3 regions of the Halanaerocella petrolearia genome follow, and region 3 is predicted to be linked to each of the others. Evidence: riboswitches for the same ligand, from Rfam matches in the RefSeq annotation. Region 3 holds a riboswitch; each other region holds the start of a gene.
The links. Region 3 has a riboswitch for cyclic di-AMP ahead of ACYQ39_RS05395 (TrkH family potassium uptake protein). Riboswitches for the same ligand answer to the same signal wherever they lie in the genome.

Region 1: it holds a riboswitch for cyclic di-AMP, as region 3 does, so the genes downstream of both, ACYQ39_RS06075 (sensor histidine kinase) here and ACYQ39_RS05395 (TrkH family potassium uptake protein) in region 3, are expected to answer to the same signal.
Region 2: it holds a riboswitch for cyclic di-AMP, as region 3 does, so the genes downstream of both, ACYQ39_RS07120 (AtpZ/AtpI family protein) here and ACYQ39_RS05395 (TrkH family potassium uptake protein) in region 3, are expected to answer to the same signal.

Annotation. Positions count from the first base shown of each region.
Region 1 is NZ_BAAHXW010000001.1:1,195,867-1,202,821, forward strand. Features, by position in the region: gene ACYQ39_RS06050 (TrkH family potassium uptake protein) at 1-174, opposite strand, end outside; gene ACYQ39_RS06055 (potassium channel family protein) at 186-845, opposite strand; gene ACYQ39_RS06060 (potassium channel family protein) at 842-1,255, opposite strand; gene ACYQ39_RS06065 (sigma-54-dependent transcriptional regulator) at 1,276-1,956, opposite strand; gene ACYQ39_RS06070 (response regulator transcription factor) at 1,977-2,339, opposite strand; gene ACYQ39_RS06075 (sensor histidine kinase) at 2,353-4,200, opposite strand; cyclic di-AMP (ydaO/yuaA leader) riboswitch at 4,353-4,501, opposite strand; gene ACYQ39_RS06080 (FxsA family protein) at 4,599-5,069, opposite strand; gene pyk (pyruvate kinase) at 5,140-6,894, opposite strand; gene pfkA (6-phosphofructokinase) at 6,918-6,955, opposite strand, start outside.
Region 2 is NZ_BAAHXW010000001.1:1,409,449-1,416,403, reverse strand. Features, by position in the region: gene ACYQ39_RS07140 (serine hydroxymethyltransferase) at 1-846, shown strand, start outside; gene upp (uracil phosphoribosyltransferase) at 939-1,568, shown strand; gene ACYQ39_RS07130 (deoxycytidylate deaminase) at 1,537-2,013, shown strand; gene ACYQ39_RS07125 (MraY family glycosyltransferase) at 2,147-3,169, shown strand; cyclic di-AMP (ydaO/yuaA leader) riboswitch at 3,317-3,518, shown strand; gene ACYQ39_RS07120 (AtpZ/AtpI family protein) at 3,855-4,076, shown strand; gene ACYQ39_RS07115 (ATP synthase subunit I) at 4,083-4,496, shown strand; gene atpB (F0F1 ATP synthase subunit A) at 4,500-5,249, shown strand; gene ACYQ39_RS07105 (ATP synthase Fo subunit C) at 5,279-5,830, shown strand; gene atpE (ATP synthase F0 subunit C) at 5,867-6,118, shown strand; gene atpF (F0F1 ATP synthase subunit B) at 6,213-6,716, shown strand; gene ACYQ39_RS07090 (F0F1 ATP synthase subunit delta) at 6,713-6,955, shown strand, end outside.
Region 3 is NZ_BAAHXW010000001.1:1,052,235-1,059,189, reverse strand. Features, by position in the region: gene thrS (threonine--tRNA ligase) at 1-1,808, shown strand, start outside; gene infC (translation initiation factor IF-3) at 2,050-2,640, shown strand; gene rpmI (50S ribosomal protein L35) at 2,655-2,852, shown strand; gene rplT (50S ribosomal protein L20) at 2,878-3,231, shown strand; cyclic di-AMP (ydaO/yuaA leader) riboswitch at 3,384-3,608, shown strand; gene ACYQ39_RS05395 (TrkH family potassium uptake protein) at 3,727-5,061, shown strand; gene ACYQ39_RS05390 (potassium channel family protein) at 5,087-5,734, shown strand; gene ACYQ39_RS05385 (TrkH family potassium uptake protein) at 5,975-6,955, shown strand, end outside.

The DNA.
Region 1 (6,955 bases), 140 kb from region 3:
ACCTAAAAAAATGAAAGCTGGTAATAAAAATGACTTTAAATGTACTATATCTTCTGGATAAAATGGTAGGATCAACAAAGGCAATAATAAAAAAGATCCAATTGCCATAGTTAAGATACCAATATATTTAAATATCAATTCATATCTTTCTTTCATAATTCTCTTATATCTCATAGCTACTCCTCCTATTCACCAGTCAAAACACTAAAGGTCTCAGCTTGTTTCTCAGGCAAGGTAATAATTAAGGCTTTATCTCCTTCTAACAACTTAGTATTTCCTTTAGGAATTAAGACCTCTTCATCTCTAATAATACACCCAAAAACAATATCCTCAGGTAGATCAATCTCTCTTAAGCTCTTGCCTAAGACTGGAGAGTGATCCTGTAAGACAACTTGCGAAATACTAAGTTTTCCTTCTTCAATAGATAATAGATTACTAACATCGGATACTTCTACCCGCTGTTCAATCAATATAGAGATTAGTTTGGTAGTATTAAATATAGTCTCTATTCCTAACTCCTTAAATATCTCCTCGTTATCTGGATTATTCACTACAGAAAAAGTTTTAGGTATCCCAAATTGTTTTTGGGCCAACTGACAGATAAATAAGTTATCAGGGTCATTATCAGTCAAGGCTAAGATTATATCAGCCTTTCTTGCTTCTGCTTGAGCTAAAGCATCTGGTTGAGAAGCATCTCCATTAATCACTAATGCATTAGACTGTCTAGCTAATAGCCTACAATATTCCTTATCTTTATTAACAACAGATACCTGATATCCTTTAGCAATAAATTTCTTAGTTAAATGATAAACAACTTTGCCGCCGCCTACAATAATAATCCTCATCTTCTATCCTCCTTACCAGTTAGTAGTGACTTAAAATTATCTACTAGTAAATTAGTAGGACTCATTGTTATAACATCTAAGTCTTGATAAATAACTTCCTTGGCTGGATCTATTAGTCTAACTACTACCTTAGGAATTTCATATAATTCACTAGCTATCTGGGCTATCATAGAATTAACATTATCATCATTAGTAGTCACTATAATCACATCTGCTTTATCAAGTTTAGCTTCTTTTAATACTTCTATTTCAGCAGCATCACCTATTATTGTAAAACCAGTAAATTCAGCTGATAAGTGATTAAAAGATTCTTCATCTCTATCTACAACTACCACATCTTCTCCTTCTTTAGATAATAGATTGGCAATTGCAGAACCAGTTCGACCACAACCTACAACTAAAACATACATACTTGCTCCCTCTCTTTCTCTTAAGATTCCTCACCTAGATTGATATCATCTTTATTATAATTAAACTGACTTGTTCGTTCTAAGTTCTGTTGAGCTGGATCATAAGATGGGTCTAGCGCTAAAGCAGCTCGATATTTCTTTTGCGCTTCTAAAACCTCATCCTTTAATTCTAAAACTACCCCTAATAAATTAAAGGCCTCTGGTTTAGAAGTATCTAAACTGACTGCTTCTTGTAGATATTCATATCCTTTATCAAGCTCTTGTCTATTAATACAAGCTTTAGCATAATTTAAATAGTCTTTATAACTATCCAGTTCATCTTCTTCTAACTCTAAATTATTTCTTTCAATTACCTCTGCTACAATCTCTTTAATTTCATCAGGAGTAAATGGCTTTCTTAAATAATCTATAGCCCCTAACTTCATTGTTTCTACAGCAGTCTTGACTGAACCAAAACCAGTAATCATAATTACATTAGCCTGTTTATTAAAATCTTTAATCTGTCGTAGTACTTCAAGTCCATCCATACCAGGTAATTTCATATCTAATAAAACTACACTAAAGTCATCTTCCTTAAATTTCTCAACTCCATCTTCTCCATTAACAGCTGTTACAACTTCATATTCTTCTGTTAAACATTGTTTTAAAGTAATTCGAATATTCTTTTCATCATCAACAACTAAAATCTTGTCTTGTACCATAATTTATCTCTCCTTTTAATTTAATTTAAATGCTTAGCAACTTGCTCTAATAAATCATTTGGTTCAATTGGCTTAGTAATATACTCTTCAGCGCCTAAATCATAGGCTCTTTTAATATCTTCCTCTTCTGCTTTAGCACTCAACATTATAATTGGTGTTTCAGCAGTTATTTCATCCTCTTTTAGTGTTTCGCAGACTAAAAAACCATTCATCTTAGGAATTTTAATATCTAATAAAATCAAGTCAGGCTCCCAATCAAAAGCTGTATCTACTGCATCAACACCATTAGAAACAACTTTAACTTTATATCCAGCATTTTCTAAACATAATTTAAGCACAGTAATAATATTTTTATTATCCTCCACAACTAATATCTTATTCATCATCTCACCTACCTTACTTAGGCAATTTTAACGTAAAGGTAAAGGTACTGCCTACCCCCTCTTCACTCTCAACCCAGATTCTGCCTCCATGAGCTTCAATTATCTCCTTAGAAATAGCCAGGCCTAAACCAGTTCCTGTTCCCTTATCTTTGTCTGCCCCTGCTCTAACAAACTTATCAAAAATTTTATGCTGATACTCTTTAGGAATTCCTGAACCAGTATCTGCTACTGAAATATGAACCTTATGACCCTTTCTCTGGGCAGATAATCTTATTTCATCATCTACTTCAGTATACCGCAAAGCATTACCAATTAGATTAGTAACTACCCAAGTAACCTTATTCAAGTCCGCATAAACTGCTAAGTTATCTACCTCTTCAGTGATTAGCTTTATCCCTTGGTTTTTTGCTTGTTCAACAAAGGGCTGAATCGATGTCTCAAAGATTTTAGTCACTTGAATAGTTCCAAAGTCTAAATCTATTCTTCCAGATTCTATCTTTGATAAATCCAGTAAATCATCTACTAAGTTATTCAGGTGTTCACAATCCTCTTTAGCTACCTCTAATAACTCCTCTTGTTGGTCATTAACTTCTCCTATATTTTCTTCTAATAACATATTAATTCCCATATTCATTGATGTTAAAGGAGTTCTAAACTCATGAGAAACCATTGATACAAACTCAGACTTCATCTTATCTACTTCTTTAAGATGGGTAATATCCTCTAATAAAGTAACAACTAACGTAGTTGTATTATCCTTATCCTTTACAGGAGTAGTGGTAATTCTAAAATATAACTCTTTATCATCTTCAGCCATAAATTTAATGACCTGATTATCATTACCAAACTTTACTTCACCTGATTTTAGAGTTTCAGTAATAGAATCAAAAATCTTATCTTCCTTGATTGATTCTAAGAAGTGAGTTCCTAATATCTTATGTTCAGTTAAATCAAATAGCTTTTCTGCTCTAGGATTCATTAATAAAATTTTATTCTCTTGATCAGTTACCAGCAAAGGATTAGATATACTCTTAACAATTGCTTCAGACTTATTCTTTTCTTCAACTAATTTACTAACATTCATTGTTTCATATTCTTTAAGACGATAGGTCATTCTATTAAATTCACCAGCTAATTGTCCAATCTCATCTTTAGTATCAATCTCAATAACCTGATCTAAATTTCCTCCTGCAATCTCTTTGATCTTAGCAGTCAACTCTTTAATTGGTTTGATAATCAGATTAGAAATATAAATACCAAAGGATAAAGCCAAAATAAGTGCTACTATAGAGAAGATAACTGTTGAGTAAATTGCCTGAGTTGCATTATCATTAGCTCTCTGTTGAGCCTGTTTCATATGTTCTTGATTAACCATTAATAAATCCCTAGAATGTTTCTTTACCTTCTCAAAATGAGGCATAATCTGCTGTAAGTAATATTTTTGAACTTGACTAAAACTCTTTTGACCAGCCATCTTTCGTAATCTCATAAATTTCCCTAAATATTCTTGATAGTCTTGGTTAAGACTCTTAATAATCTTCTTCTCTTCTGGAATTGTTATATTGTCTTCAGCCCTAGATAGATACTTCATAAACTGCATTTGGTTCTCTTGAAATATATTTAGAGCCTTATCTTGTTGTCCAAAAATGAATATTAACTCTGCACTATCCTGTCTTTCTAAGGCCTCCATCATCTCCTCTGAAGCAATAACACTTCTATAATTTTCAACCATAATATCATGGATTGATTCATTTAAAGAGACAAAATTATAGATTGACCAACTAGCTAATCCAATTAAGACTATAATTACTGCCATATAACCCAATAATATTTTGGCTCGCAAGCTTAAATCTTTAGTCATTTAACCACCTCACATAATTAATTTAAGCAATCTTCTACTATAAAATACAAAAAAGACTACAGCAGGTAGCCGTAGTCTTTTTACGTATGTGTATACCTATAGATATAGCTATACATAGACATAGGTATAGCTATATCTATAGGTACACATATTCTACCCCCTTAAATCGCCTACGAGGTTAGCTGGCGGGCTCAGGTTAAAGGGAAACCTTACTAAATCCATTGTACAATGGATTTAGATTCGCCCCAAAAATGGGTCCCCCGCTTTTATATAAAAATATAAAATTCGGCGCTTAACTTAATATTCGATTTTATCTTTTCAGTAGTTTTATTATATCTAATAGGCTTTAATCCTGTCAAGAAAATATTCATATTAGAAATGAAATATAACTACTCCACTTAATCTTCATCTATTTCTTCATAGTCCTCTATATCAATAACATTATCCTCTTTTTCTTCTTTTGATTGAGATTTATTATTCTGTTGAAAATCATAATTATAGCCTTTCATAACTACTTTATCTTTAATCTGACTCTTAACTACCCTTCTAATAGCTCTTCTAGTTACTGGGATAATTAAAGAAAAACCAGTTATATCAGTTAGCAAACCAGGAGTTAATAACATTACCCCACCAATTAAAATCAATAGTCCATCTAACAAACTATCTTTAGGTAATTTAGCACTACTTAAATTACTCTTCACTTTTGAAATTACAGCTAAACCTTGCTGCCTAGCCAGTGATACTCCTATTATACCTGTTCCAGCTACCAACAAAACAGTTAGTGGTAAACCCATATACTCTCCTATTTTAATTAAGAAAGCCAATTCAATTAGTGGAACTAAAGAAAAGAGTAAAAACAATTTCAACATATTTTCTCACCTTCTTTCTATAAAAATAAAAAAGTGCGCAGCTTAATGCTACGCACTTTTAGAATTTAAATTATAAAATCTTAGCTTCTCCACGATAGATTAAACCACGAATACTATCAATTGTTACTACATCACCATCTGCTAACTTATCAGCAGCATTATTAACTCCTACAATTACAGGAAGATCTAGTTTTAGACCTTTGATAGCTGCATGAGAAGTTAAACCAGGATTTTCAGTAATGATTCCGGCTGCTTTCTTAAGAACAGGTAAATAATCATCATCTGTTTCTGGAGCTACTACAATGTCACCTCGTTTAACCTTCTCTTTAGCTTCAGCAGCATTATTAACTATACAGACTTCGCCACTTGCTGCCTTATTACCAACACCTACTCCACGTAGAGCAACTTCTCCTACAATCTCTACTCTTAATAGGTTAGTAGTTCCTGGGATACCAGCTGGTGCTCCAGCAGTAATTACTACTAAATCACCATCATCTACGTATTCAGCTTCCTTAGCAGCAGCAACTGATTCAGAAATCATCTCATCTGTAGATTCAGTAATATCTGCTAATACTGGCTTAACACCCCAAGATAAAATCAACTTATTAAAGACTCGCTTATTAGGAGTTACAGCTACTACTGGTGCATAAGGTCTATGTTTAGATACCATTCTAGCTGTATATCCAGAACGAGTAGAAGTAATAATTGCAGACGCTCCTAATTCATAGGCAGTCTTGCAAGTATCATAACTGATTGAATCAGTTATTGTTCTAGCTGGATTTAATGCTTCTCGATCTAATAACTGACGATATTTTAATGATTTCTCAGTCTCGGTTGCAATATTAGCCATTGTCTCAACTGCTTCAACAGGATAGTCGCCTTTAGCAGTCTCACCAGATAACATTGTTGCATCAGTACCATCATAAATTGCATTAGCTACGTCACTAGCCTCTGCTCTTGTTGGTCGTGGATTATGAATCATTGATTCTAACATTTGTGTAGCAGTAATAACTGGCTTACCAGCTCGATTACACTTATTAATCATCATCTTCTGAGCTGCTGGTACCTTTTCAGCTGGGATTTCCACACCTAAGTCACCACGAGCTACCATTAATCCATCAGCTACTTCTAAAATTTCATCAACATTCTCTACACCTTCTTGGTTCTCAATCTTAGCAATAATATGTATATCAGCATTATGCTCTTCTAAGATTTCTCTAATAGCTAACACATCAGAAGCTTTACGCACAAAAGAAGCTGCAATAAAGTCTACACCCTGCTCAATACCAAACTTAATATCATTTCTATCCTTCTCAGTAATAGCTGGTAATTGTACAGGTACACCTGGTAGATTAACACCTTTTGTAGAACCTAATTCTCCACCATTAATTACCTTACAGATAACATCTGTTTCAGTAATTTCTTTTACCTCTAAACCAATTAATCCATCATCAATTAAGATGGTATCTCCAATAGACATATCCTCTGGTAAACTCTTATAAGAAACAGATACTCTCTCATTGTCTCCGGCAATATCTTCAGTAGTTAAAGCAAAATCTTGCCCATCTTCTAAGACTACATCTTCATCATTCTCTAAGTCTCCAGTTCTAATCTCTGGTCCCTTAGTGTCTAATAATAGAGCTACTGACTTCTCTTTTTCAGCAGATAACTCTCTAATCTTATCTACCTTAGCTCCATGCTCCTCAAAATCACCATGTGAAAAGTTAAGTCGAGCTACATTCATCCCAGCATCAATTAACTGCGATAATGTTTCCTTATCATCACTAGCTGGACCAATAGTACATACTATTTTTGTTTTTCTCATTAACAATTCCCCCTTATATAAGATTAAGTTAAAATATTAGCTAATTTATATAGATTTCTAT
Region 2 (6,955 bases), 360 kb from region 3:
TCTGGTAGTTATTATGATTTTGTCTCTTATGGGGTAAATCAAGAGACAGAAAGAATAGATTATGATGAAGTAGAAAGAATAGCTAAAAAAGAGGAGCCAGAGTTGATTGTGACTGGTGCTAGTGCCTATCCAAGAGAGATAGACTTTAAGCGGTTTAGAGAGATTGCTGATCAAGTAGGAGCCTATCTTATGGTTGATATGGCCCATATTGCTGGTTTGGTAGCAGCAGGATTACATCAAAATCCAGTCCAGTATGCTCATATAGTAACGACTACAACTCATAAGACACTACGCGGGCCAAGAGGAGGAATGATCCTTTGTCAAGAGAAGTTAGCTAAAGATATTGATAAGGCTATCTTCCCAGGGATTCAAGGTGGACCATTGATGCATATTATTGCTGCTAAAGCAGTCTGTTTCAAGGAAGCTTTAACAGAAGGCTTTAATGATTATCAGGAACAGATTATTAAGAATGCTCGTACTTTAGCAGAAGAATTAGGTCAAGAGTTTAGATTAGTTGCAGAAGGTACTGATAATCATCTATTACTATTAGATTTAACTGACCATGAGATTACAGGTAAAGAAGCTGAAGAAGCTTTAGATGAAGTAGGAATTACAGTTAATAAGAATACTATTCCATTTGAGACTAAGAGTCCATTTGTGACTAGTGGAATTCGAATTGGAACTCCTGCGTTAACAACTAGAGGTATGAAAGAAGATGACATGAAGAAAGTAGGTCAGTTAATTACTAAAGTACTATTACATATTGATAATGAAGACGTTAAAGAAGAAGTCAAAAAAGAAGTAGCAGATTTAGTAGCAGATTTTCCATTGTTTAAGTCTGAGTAGTGAGTGATGAGTGTGAGTAGTAAGTGGTTAGTAAAAGTTTTACTCACACTAATTCCTCACTCTAACAACTAAAAACTAAAGGAGGAGAAATAATGAGCGAAGTATATACAATTGATCATCCATTAATTCAACATAAGTTGACACATTTAAGAAAGAAAGAGACAGGGACTAAAGACTTTAGAGAGTTAACTGATGAGATTGCAGCATTAATGGCTTATGAAGTTACTAGAGATGTTAAGCTACAGGAGGTAGAGATTGAAACTCCAGTTGCTAAGACTAAATCTAATGTAGTTGCTGGTAAGAAGTTGGCTATTGTACCTATTTTACGAGCTGGTTTAGGAATGGTAGATGGAATTGTTGATTTGGTACCAGCAGCTAAAGTAGGTCATGTAGGATTATATCGTGATCCTGAGACTTTAGAGCCAGTAGAATATTACTGTAAGATGCCAACAGATATTGAGTCTAGAGAATTAATTATGGTAGATCCAATGTTAGCAACAGGTGGAACTGCTGAGGCAGCCTTAGAATTTGTTAAGGAACGAGGAGCTGAGAATATTAAGTTTATGTGTTTAGTAGCAGCTCCAGAAGGAATAGAGAGACTACAAAAGGCCCATCCAGATGTTGATATTTATACTGCATCAGTTGATGAAAAGCTAAATGATCATGCTTATATTGTACCAGGTTTAGGTGATGCTGGTGACAGATTATTCGGAACTAAGTAAGCAGGGGCGTCCATCTTGGGATGCGTACTTTATGGAAATGACGGAAGTTGTAGCTAAACGATCTACTTGTCTACGAAGAAAAGTAGGTGCTTTAATTGTTAAGAATAAACGTGTCTTAGCTACAGGCTATAATGGAGCTCCTAGTGACTTGCCTCATTGTAGTGAAACAGGTTGTATTAGAGAAGAGCAGAATGTACCATCTGGACAGCGTCATGAGTTATGTCGTGGCTTACATGCTGAACAGAATGGAATTATTCAAGCTGCTTTACATGGTACTTCAATTGAAGGTGCTACTTTATACTGTACCCATCAACCATGTATTCTCTGTACAAAGATGATTATTAATGCTGGGATTAAGCGAATAGTCTTTAAAGGAGCTTATCCAGATGAGTTGGCCCAGAAGATGTTAAAAGAGGCAGATATAACATTAGAACAAATTGGATAAATTATCAGAATTCAATAATTGCAAAAAGTAAGTTAATCTTTTAGAATAGAGATGGACTTGCTTATTGGGAAACTGACCACTATTGTGTGGTCAGTTTTTTATTGTTATAAAAATTAGAAAGAAGGTGAAACTGATGTTATTAATGCCTTTATTAATCAGTTTATTAGTAGCTTATGCATTGGTTCCAGTAGTTAAAAAGTTAGCTTTTGCTCTAGGAGCAGTAGATGAACCTAATAAGCGTCGTATTAATACTGAAGCTATTCCTAATTTAGGTGGCTTGGCGATCTTTGCTGGAGTTATGCTAAGTCTCTTCTGGTTAGGACTTAATTCTCAAATAAAAACTATTATGGTCTGTGCTACTTTAATTGTATTTTTAGGAATTATAGATGATTTATATGAACTTTCGGCTGTGATTAAATTAATAGGTCAAATAGCAATTACTTTATTATTAGTCTTTTCTGGAGTTAAGATTGAATTTATCAAAGGTCATTATTTAGGAATGTTAAGTTTACCAATTACTTTAATCTGGATGTTAGGTACTATGAATGTAATTAATTTAATTGATGGTTTAGATGGTTTAGCTGGTGGAGTGACAGTAATTGCTGCTATTCCATTAGGTATCTTCGCTTATCAGCAAGGTCAGATGTTAGCTGTATTAATGACCTTAAGTTTAATTGGTGCCACGTTAGGATTTTTACGTTACAATTTTAATCCGGCTCAAATCTTTATGGGAGATACCGGAAGCATGTTTTTAGGTTTTATGTTAGGTGTTATTTCTATTACTGGTGCTTTAAAGAGTATAACAACTGTTACCTTTATTATTCCTATCTTGGTACTAGGAGTTCCGATTTTTGATACTTTATTTGCTATTTTACGACGTAGATTAGTTGGAAAACCTATCTTTAAAGCAGATAAGAACCATTTACACCATCAGTTATTGAGTTTAGGCTTAACTCAGTGGCAAGCTGTGATTATCGTTTATTTAGTCAGTCTGTCTTTAAGCTTAGTAGCTATAGGAATTAGTCAAGCAGATTTAAATCAATTAGTATTTTTATTAGGAATGATAACTTTATTTCTGTTAAGTGGTAGTTATAAATTGGGAATTTTGAAGACGGATTCTAAAGTTTACAAAGATACAGGATATTGTGATAAATAGTACAAATATCCTTTACAAAATTTAAGATATCTATTATAATGTAAGCAGTGAAATATTAATTAGAGATAGTTTGATATAAAAAATAGAAATCAAATTCCTTGCAGTAAATATCACTTTATTGTATAATGTTTGTAGATAATTAAATATTTATGCTAATTGCCTAATCCTATATTGGAGCGGGGGACCCATTTTTTTGGGGCGAATCCATTATTGAGGGTGAAGTTGAGCTTGAGTTTAAGTAAATATCTATTTTGCTTAGACTTAGACTCAGACTTAAACTCAAGGTGGTAAGGTAACCCTTTTACCTGAGCCCGACAGCTAACCTCGTAGGCATTCGGAAAGGGGATCAGTCTAGTCTGTTTATAGCTATTTAAACATTCTATAGCTATAAATAGAAAAGTATACCTAAAAAGGGCTACGGCTATCTGCTGTGGTCTTTTTATATTTTTGTTATGAGTTATCTGTTATGAATGGTTTTTATTACGAAAGGTCTTGTCTTTTAGACCTGAAGGATCAGCTGTTAGTCAAGTTAAAGTTAAAACCATCCTATAACTTATTGGTTTATTTTTGTTGTTAAGCCAAAGGATATCTGATATAATTAGGGGAAGAAAGACAGTTCTTTAATTTATTTGTACTTTATGTATAATGTTTCTTAATTTAGGAATCACTAATTAGGAGAGTTGGTATGAAGGAAAAAGTGAAAGTTTTAGAGGCATTAGCTTTATTATCTCAAATAGGAATTGCTATTATTGTTCCTATTATTGGTGGTGTCTGGCTGGGTGATTATTTAGATAGTATATTGGCTACTGAACCTTTGTTTTTGATTTTGGGAGTTATTTTAGGAGTTATTGTTGGCTTTAGAAATGCTTATCGACTACTAATTAGCCAACAAGATAGTGGGAAGTGATCAATTATGAAGCAAGTAAAGAGAACAAAGACATTTATCTTTAAATGGACAATTATTTTAAATATAGTTTTAATGTTGTTAATGGCTATCTTTTTAGATAGGAAAGCTGTTTTAGGTATCTTTGTAGGAGGAGTAATGAGCTTGCTTAATCTCCAACTACTTTCTTCTTCCTTACAGAGGGCAGTAGAGTTTAAACCAGTCAAAGCTGGAGTTTATACCTTTATTCAATACATACTAAGATATATTCTCTGGTCCGTAACTTTTTATATAGCTCTAAAGAGGCCAGATGTAAATTTAGTAACTGTTCTAGTAGGTATGTTAACAGTGAAAGGAGTTATTTTGGTAGTTAATGCTTTTAATTTTTGGCCCCAAGGTCGTGAATATAATTTAAAGAAAGTAGGAAGAAAGGAGGGAAGATAAAGGATGAGTATTTTAGATAAGATTTTTTTAAGAGGGGCTCCCTCAGCTGATGCATTTAGCCCAGATGTTATGTTTTATTTGCCTGATAATGCATTAACTAGAATGTTACATATTGCTAATGCTCCAATTAAATCAACTGTGACTACTACTTGGGTTATTATGGCTGTTTTAGCTATATTTTCTTGGTTAGCTACTCGTAATTTAAAACGAGAACCTGAATCAGGAAGTCTTCAAAATATAGCTGAAGCATTTATAAAAAGTGTATCAGGTCTAGTTGAAACTACAATGGGCCCTAATATGAAGAAGTTTACTCCTTATATAGGAACTTTAGTGATTTATTTGACTATTGCTAATATTATGGGGATTGTTCCAGGAAGAGATGTTTTGCATCTTTATACCCCAACAGCAGACTTAAATACTACTTTTGCTTTAGCAGCAATTACTTTCTTTAATATTCATTACTTTGGTATTAAGTCTAATGGACTTGGAACTTATTTGAAGGGTTACTTTGAACCAATGCCTTTCTTATTCCCATTGAATGTAATTGGAAATCTGGCAGATCCAGTGTCATTATCTTTCCGTTTGTTTGGTAATATGATGGCCAGTGTCGTTATTATGGGGCTGTTATATGGAGTAGTTACTTTAATTATTCCAGGTTTAGCTGATCTATACTTTAATTTATTCTCTGGTGTGTTACAGGCTTTCATCTTTACAATGTTAACTATGACTTATATCTCAATGGAGATGGAGTAATCTCTCCATGGTAGAAAGGAGGGATTTGAGTGGAAGAAATATCTAACCTAGTAGTATTTCTTTTAGAGTGGTTTAACCAATTTAGTGCTCGTACTCAAGTGTTAGCTGCTACTGCGATAGCTACTGGGTTGGCTATGATTGCAGGTATTGGTCCAGGTATTGGTCAGGGATTTGCAGCAGGAAAAGGTGCTGAAGCAGTAGGTAAGAATGAAGAGAATAGTAATAATGTTACTTTAGTTATGCTGTTAGGAGCAGCAGTTGCTGAGACTTCAGGTATCTTTTCTCTAGTAGTAGCTTTAATCCTGCTATATGCTAATCCACTAGTTGGGGTGGCAGGAGCTGGAATAGTAATTGCTGCTTCTACTTTAGGAGCAGGTTTGGCTATGATTGCAGGTATTGGCCCAGGTATTGGACAAGGTTTTGCTGCAGGAAAAGGTGCTGAACGTGTTGGAAATAGACCAGGATATCAAGGTCTAATTATGAAGGTTATGTTATTAGGTCAGGCTGTAGGTCAGACAACAGGTATTTATGCTTTAGTAGTAGCTTTAATCTTATTATTTGCTAACCCATTACTTGGTTAGTTGCTATAAATAATTTAGAAAAAGGAGGAATACATAATGGATGGTCAATCTTTAATTGCAGCTGCATCTGCTATTGGAGCAGGTTTAGCTATGATTGCAGGTATTGGTGCAGGTATTGGTCAGGGATTTGCAGCAGGAAAAGGTGCTGAAGCAGTAGGAAAACAACCAGAAGCTCAAGGTGTAATTACTAGAACAATGTTACTTGGTGCTGCTGTAGCAGAGACAACAGGTATTTATGGTTTGGTAATTGCCTTAATCTTATTATTTGCTAATCCACTTCTTGGCTAAGTTAAATCTTAATAAGGGATTGGATAATGATGAATATGCCTATTCATCTTCCATTCCCTTTTATTATGGTAGTCTCGAAAGGAGGGAATAGACAGTGATTAGTTTAGATATAACCTTCTTCTTTCAGTTAATTAACTTTATTGTGTTATATCTAATTTTAAAGGGGTTATTGTTTGAGCCTATTACTAACTTTATGGAACAGAGGTCTGAAGAGGTTTCTGATCAGATAGAATCAGCAGAAGAAAAGGAAGCAGAAGCTGAAGAATTAAAAGAAGAGTATCAACAAAAACTAAGAGAAGCCAAAGCAGAAGCTCAAGAGATTATTGAAGATAGTCGTCGTCGTGGTAAGAAACAGAAAGATGAAATTGTTAGTAAAGCTCAAGAAGAAGCTAATAGAAAGATTGCTAAAGCAGAAGAAGAGATAGCTCGGGCCAAACAAGAAGCTCAAGAGGAATTAAAAGATGAAGTAGCTGACATTGCTGCTGAAATGAGCAAGAAGGCCTTAGCTAACTATGTTGCTAAGCAGAATCTAAAAGCAGAAACCATTGATCAGTTTATTGAAGAACTTGATCAAGAGAAGTTAGGTGAACTAACATGATAGAAGAACAAGTGGCTGAAAAATATGCTCAAGCTTTATTTGAGTTGGCCCAAGAAGAAGATAATTTAGAAGCAACTTTAACAGAATTTGCTGATTTAACCACAATGGTGCAAGAAAGTGAAGAACTAAATCAAGTATTGCATCATCCAGAACTTACTGGAGAACAGAAGAAAGAATTATTTGCAAAAGTTTTTGCTGATGAGTTATCGAATGATTTATTTAATTTTGTAAAGTTGTTA
Region 3 (6,955 bases):
CTGCTGTAGCAGGAAAGGTAGATGGACAAGCAGTTGATATCAGTTATGAATTAAATGAAGATGTTGAGTTAGCAATTATAACTATTGATTCTGAAGAGGGATTAGAGGTTTATCGCCACACTGCTGCTCATATTTTAGCTCAAGCAGTAAAGAGAGTATATGATGATGTGAAATTAGCTATCGGGCCAACTATTGATGATGGTTTCTATTATGATTTCGATTTAGATACTAAAGTCTCTGAAAATGACTTTGAGAAGATTGAATCTGAAATGAAAGAAATCATTACATCAGATTATGAGATTGAACGTACAGAGATAGCTAAAGAAGAAGCTATTGCTATGATGAAAGAAGAAGGTGAAGAGTATAAAGTTGAATTAATTGAAGAGTTAGATGATGATACAGTCAGCTTTTATAAACAAGGAGACTTTATTGACTTATGTCGAGGACCACACTTACCTTCTACTGGTAAATTAAAGACAAATGCCTTTAAACTATTAAATGTTGCTGGAGCTTATTGGCGTGGTGATGAAAATAATAAGATGTTACAGAGAGTTTATGCTACTGCCTTCTATAAAAAGGCTGAATTAGAGGATCATTTAAATAAATTAGAAGAAGCTAAGAAACGCGACCATAGAAAGATAGGACAGGAGTTAGATCTATTTAGCTTACAGGATGAAGGGCCAGGATTTCCATTCTTCCATCCTAAAGGTATGGTAGTTAGAAACCAATTAATTGACTTCTGGAAAGAAGAGCATCGTAAAGCAGGATATGACGAGATTAAAACACCAGTTATTTTAAATCAACAGCTATGGGAGCAGTCTGGACACTGGGATCACTATGGTGATGATATGTACTTTACTGAAATAGATGAAGAAAACTATGCTATTAAGCCTATGAACTGTCCAGGTTCTATCTTAGTCTATAATGATAAGATGCATAGCTATCGCGATCTACCAGTTAGAATGGGTGAGTTAGGATTAGTACATCGCCATGAGTTATCTGGAACTTTGCATGGTTTAATGCGAGTAAGAAACTTTACCCAAGATGATGCCCATATTTATTGTCTACCAACTCAGATTAAAGAAGAGTTGAATGGAGTTATTAAGTTAGTTGATAAGCTTTATAGTGCTTTTGACTTTGATTATAGTGTGGAATTAAGTACTAGACCTGATAAATCAATGGGTTCTGATGAATTATGGGCCAAAGCTACTAATGCTTTAAGAGAAGCAATTGAAGACAATGAATTAGATTATGTAGTCAATGAAGGAGATGGAGCTTTTTATGGGCCAAAGATTGACTTTCAGCTTGAAGATAGCTTGGGTCGAACTTGGCAGTGTGGAACAATCCAGCTTGATTTCCAGATGCCAGAGCGTTTTGACTTAACTTATATTGGAGAAGATGGAGATGAGCATCGTCCAGTAATGATCCATAGAGCTATCCTTGGTAGTATAGAACGATTTATGGGTATCTTAATTGAACATTATGCTGGTGCATTCCCAACATGGTTGGCGCCAGTTCAAGCAGAAATTATTCCAATTACTGATGATCACTTAGATTATGCTTATGATCTTAAAGAAGAGTTAGAGGCTGCTGGAGTTAGAGTAGAAGTTGATGCTAGAAAAGAAAAGATGGGCTATAAGATTAGAGAAGCTCAGATGCAACAGATTCCTTACATGTTAATTGTAGGTGACAATGAGATAGAAGATGAAACAGTATCAGTTCGACACCGTCGAGAAGGAGATATGGGAGCAGTTGATGCTGATCAATTTAAAGCAGATATTGTAGAAGAGATTAAGAATAAAGAGTAGTAGTGAGTGGTGAGTTGTGTGTCATGTGTCGTGAGCTAATTCAAAACCTATAAATTTAAAATTTAGTTTTGTCTTAAAGAAATTGAATTAGCTCTAGGCTCATAGCTAATAACTTTTCTCTTGACTGCTATATAGTGATATGTTATACTAAGTAAGGACAATAAAGCAGAAGTCATCCGCTTCTCACCTGAGACAAAGAAGCTTAGGTTAATATAATTAGCTTATATACCTAGGGGTATGTATGTCTAATTTTTTTACTGCGGATGGCCTAATTAAAGGTCATCTTTTTCTTATTTCAGGAGGTGTATGTAAAATTAGTGCCGAAGATTTAAGAGTTAACCAGCAAATTAGAGCTAGAGAAGTAAGAATTGTAGATAATGATGGTGAACAAGTTGGTATTATGTCACTTAAGAAAGGCTTAAGTTTAGCTGATGAAAAGGATTTAGATTTAGTCGAGGTTGCTCCTCAAGCTAAACCGCCTGTCTGTAAGATTATGGACTATGGTAAGTATAAGTATGAGCAGGCTAAGAAAGCTAAGAGAGCCAAGCAAAATCAAAATGTAATGAAGACTAAAGAAGTTCAGCTAAGTGCTAATATTGAAGACCATGACTTTAATGTTAAAGCCAAGATGGCTAGAAGATTCTTAAATGATAAGAATAAAGTTAAAGTTAGTCTTAGATTTAGAGGTCGGGAAATTGTTCATAAAGATCTTGGTTATGAATTAATGGATAGATTAGCTGAAAAAGTTAGTGATATAGGTAAGGTTTCTAAGAAACCTACAATGGAAGGCAGAAACATGTTAATGTTTATTACACCAAAGAGCGAGAAGTAGAAGGAGGGATAAACATGGGTAAGATGAAGACTCATAAAGGTGCTAAGAAACGCTTTAAAAAGACTGGTAAAGGTAAGTTTAAGCGTAAAAAAGGTTTTAAGAACCACTTAAATACTAAAAAGACTTCTAGTCGTAAGAATAAGTTAGGTAAAGATGCTGTAGTTCATGAAGATGATCAGAAACGTGTAGAAGAATTATTACCATATGAGTAAAACTTAATACAAGGAGGTATGAATTATGCCACGGGTTAAACGAGGTAATAGAAGAAGAAAAAGAAGAAAGAAGATTCTTAAATTAGCAAAAGGTTATTTTGGAACTAAGAGTAAATTATATAGACCAGCTACAGAACAGGTAATGAAGTCATTAAATTATGCTTATCGTGATAGGAAGCAGAAGAAAAGAGACTTTAGAAAGTTATGGATCAGCCGAATTAATGCTGCTGCTAGACAGCATGACCTACCTTATAGTCGGTTTATTCATGGCTTAAAAGAAGCTGGTGTAGAAGTTAACCGCAAAATGTTAGCTGATATGGCAATTAATGATGAAGAAGGATTTGCTGAATTAGTTGACTTAGCTAAAGAAAACATCTAACATCTCTTATAAATAAAGGGCTTAAAGTTATTTACTTTAGGCTCTTTTGCTTTTTTAATAGGAATAATATTGCTTGAATTGCAATTAAATTACAAAGAACTTGACAAATAAGTAATTAAGAAGTTATAATAATAGCACTGGAAAATTGAATACTTTTAAAGATGCCGAATTTTATACTATTATCTGGTATAGAAGCGGGGGACCCATTTTTCTTGGGGCGAATCCAGTATTAAGATTGAGATTGAGCCTAAGCTTAAGTAAATAGCTATTTTTAATAATTCTATTTAAACTTAGACTCAGACTTAAACTTAACTTGGTAAGGTTACCCTTCAACCTGAGCCCGACAGCTAACTTCGTAGGCAGTAAAGAGGGGGTAGAGAGTATGTCTATTCTATATTTTTTGGGACTACAGCTACCTGCTGTAGTCTTTTTGTATTAATATAGTCAATTAATGGAATAATTCTTATAGTATTGAATTGAAAGAGAGGTGGAGAGATGAAGAAAAGATTTAATCTGCATGAATTAAGTTCTGCTCAAATATTGTCTTTAGGATATTCAACAGTGATTTTATTAGGGGCTCTATTATTAACATTACCTATAGCTACTACAAATGGTCAAGGGATGAATCTCTTAGATGCTATTTTTACTGCTACCTCTGCTACAGCAGTAACAGGGTTAATTGTTGAGAATACAGCATCTTTCTTTACTGTCTTTGGTCAAGTTGTAATTATGTGTCTAATTCAGATTGGTGGTTTAGGAATTATGAGTATGTCTACTCTATTTGCCTTTCTGGTAGGTAAAAAAGTGACCTTAAAACATAGGTTGATGATTCAACAGGATTTAGACCAGTTTGAACTATCGGGAATTTTACAATTAGTAAAATATGTTGTAGCTGTTACTTTTACAATTGAGGGGACAGGAGCTGTGTTGTTATTTACTAGGTTTGTGCAGGATATGCCTTTAGGTAAGGCTATCTATTATGCCATTTTTCATTCAGTATCAGCTTTTAATAATGCTGGTTTTGATATCTTTGGTAACAGTTTAGCAAATTTCACTGGAGATATAACAGTTAACTTCACAATTACTAGTCTGATTATTTTAGGTGGGATTGGTTTTGCAGTAATTGCTGAAGTATATGATGGTAAAAGATTTAAGAATTTTTCTTTACAGACTAAGTTAGTTTTAAGTGTAACATTAGTTTTAATTATAGTTGGTTTTATTGGGTCTTTTATTTTAGAATACTCTAATCCAGCCACAATGGGGAATTTATCTTTAAAGGATAAGGTAATATCTTCTTACTTTTTATCTATTACTCCTCGAACGGCTGGGTTCAATACTTTACCAACAGGTTCTTTAAGAAATTCAACTATATTTTTTGTAATTATTCTGATGTTTATTGGTGCTTCACCTGGTTCTACAGGTGGTGGAATTAAGACAACTACTTTTGGAGCTTTACTTGCTGTTTTATATTCACGAGCTACTGGTAGAGATGATGTAGAAGTATATAAACGGCGGTTGGGTAGAGAGGTAATTTTTGATGCCTTATCTATTACCTTTATTGCTTCAGTTCTGGTAGCTTTAGTAACTATTATTTTGACGATTACTGAGCAGGCACAATTTATTGATCTCTTCTTTGAAGCGGTATCAGCTTTTGGAACAGTAGGTCTATCAACTGGAGTAACTGGTGATTTATCTACTATAGGTCGAATAGTAATTATTCTGACTATGTTTGCTGGTCGAGTTGGCCCTTTAACTATTGCAGTTGCAGTAGCTGAGAAGAGACATAAGGCTAATATTAGGTATCCAAAAGAGAAGATTTTAGTTGGGTAATGATTTTTAGTAAGGAGGATGAGAAATGAAACAGTTTATAGTGGTAGGTTTAGGACGTTTTGGAGCTAGTGTAGCTACTACCTTAGCTAATAAAGAACATGATGTATTGGCAATCGATATAGATGAAGACAAAGTACAGGAGATTTCTAATGAAGTAACTCATGCTGTGCAAGCAGATGCTACTTCAGAAGAGGCTTTAAATACTTTAGGAGTTGATGAATTTGATATTGCTATTGTAGGTATTGGCTCTAATATTCATGCTAATATTTTGGCTACTTTAGTTTTAAAGGAGTTAGGTGTACCTCATGTAGTAGTTAAGGCACAAGATAATTTACATGGTAAGTTATTAAGTAAAGTAGGTGCTGATAAAGTAGTTTATCCTGAACGAGATATGGGTGTTAGAGTAGCAAATAACTTAGTTTCAGCTAATGTATTAGACTATATAGAGTTGGCTCCAAATTATAGTATTGCTGAATTAATTGCTTCAGAGCAGTTAAGTGGTGAAAGTCTTAAAGATTTGGATTTACGGAGTAAATTTGGTGTTAATGTTTTGGCTATTAAATCAAATGATGATATTAATCTATCTCCAGAAGCAACAGATAAAGTCAATTCCGGTGATGTATTAGTAGTTATGGGCCAAGAAGATAGTCTTAAGCAGCTTAAGCATTATTAACATATTAGCCATGAGTTTTGAGTCGTGAGCTATGAGTAAGTTCAAAAGATTTACATTCAAAATTTAAATTTCATTAGATTCTTTGTTTTAAAAAAATTGAACTGTTTTTTAATTTTGAATTTGAAGTAGCACATGACTCATAGCTAATAGCTCACAGCTTAATATCAATTAAATTCTACTTTCAGGTTATAATCTAAAAGTATCTAGTACATATTAAAGATACAAGCGATTAACCTGGGGGTGAGAATTATTTCTTCTATAGCTAGGTCCTTGTCGCCAGCCAGGTTTTTGGTATTAGGCTATTTAATATTGATTATTTTAGGAACTATCTTATTATCACTTCCTTGGGCTACAGTTTCAGGCCAGGGATTAAATTTGATAGATTCTTTATTTACAGCTACCTCAGCTACGGCGGTGACAGGATTAATTGTAGTTAATACGGCTCATGATTTATCATTATTTGGGCAGTTAGTAGTCTTATTTTTAATTCAAATTGGTGGCTTAGGTTTAATGACTAGTTCTACTTTAGTAGTCTTATTATTAGGTAGAGAAATTACTTTTAGAGAAAGGATTATCGTTAAAGAAGAGATAAATCACTTTAATCTTGCTGGGCTAATTAAGATAGTCAAGTATATTATTGGATTGACTTTAGGAGTTGAGTTTATAGGAGCAGTTTTGTTATTCTTAAGATTTAATTCTTTATTTTCAACTGGAAAAGCAGTCTATTTTTCTATCTTTCATGCCATTTCTGCTTTCTGTAATGCAGGATTTGATCTTTTTGGCAATAGTCTAGAGGATTTTGTAACTGATCCCTATATTAATTTAGTAATTACTACTTTATTTATTGTTGGAGGGATTGGTTTTGCAGTAATTGCTGATTTATATCATAAGCGAGAATTTACTTCTCTATCTCTAAATACAAAGATAGTATTATTAATTACAATAGTCTTGATTCTGGTAGGAGTCTGTGGAATTTTTTTATTAGAGTTTTCTAATCCTAAGACATTAGGCAATTTATCTTTATCTAACAAATTGCTAGCTGCATACTTTCAGGGAGTAACACCTAGAACGGCTGGTTTTAATACAGTTCCACTTGGTAATTTAACTTCTGGAGGTTTATTTTTAGTCATTATGTTAATGATAATAGGAGCTTCTCCTGGTTCTACTGGAGGAGGGCTAAAGACAACAACTATAGGTGTCTTATTATTAACTGCTTATTCA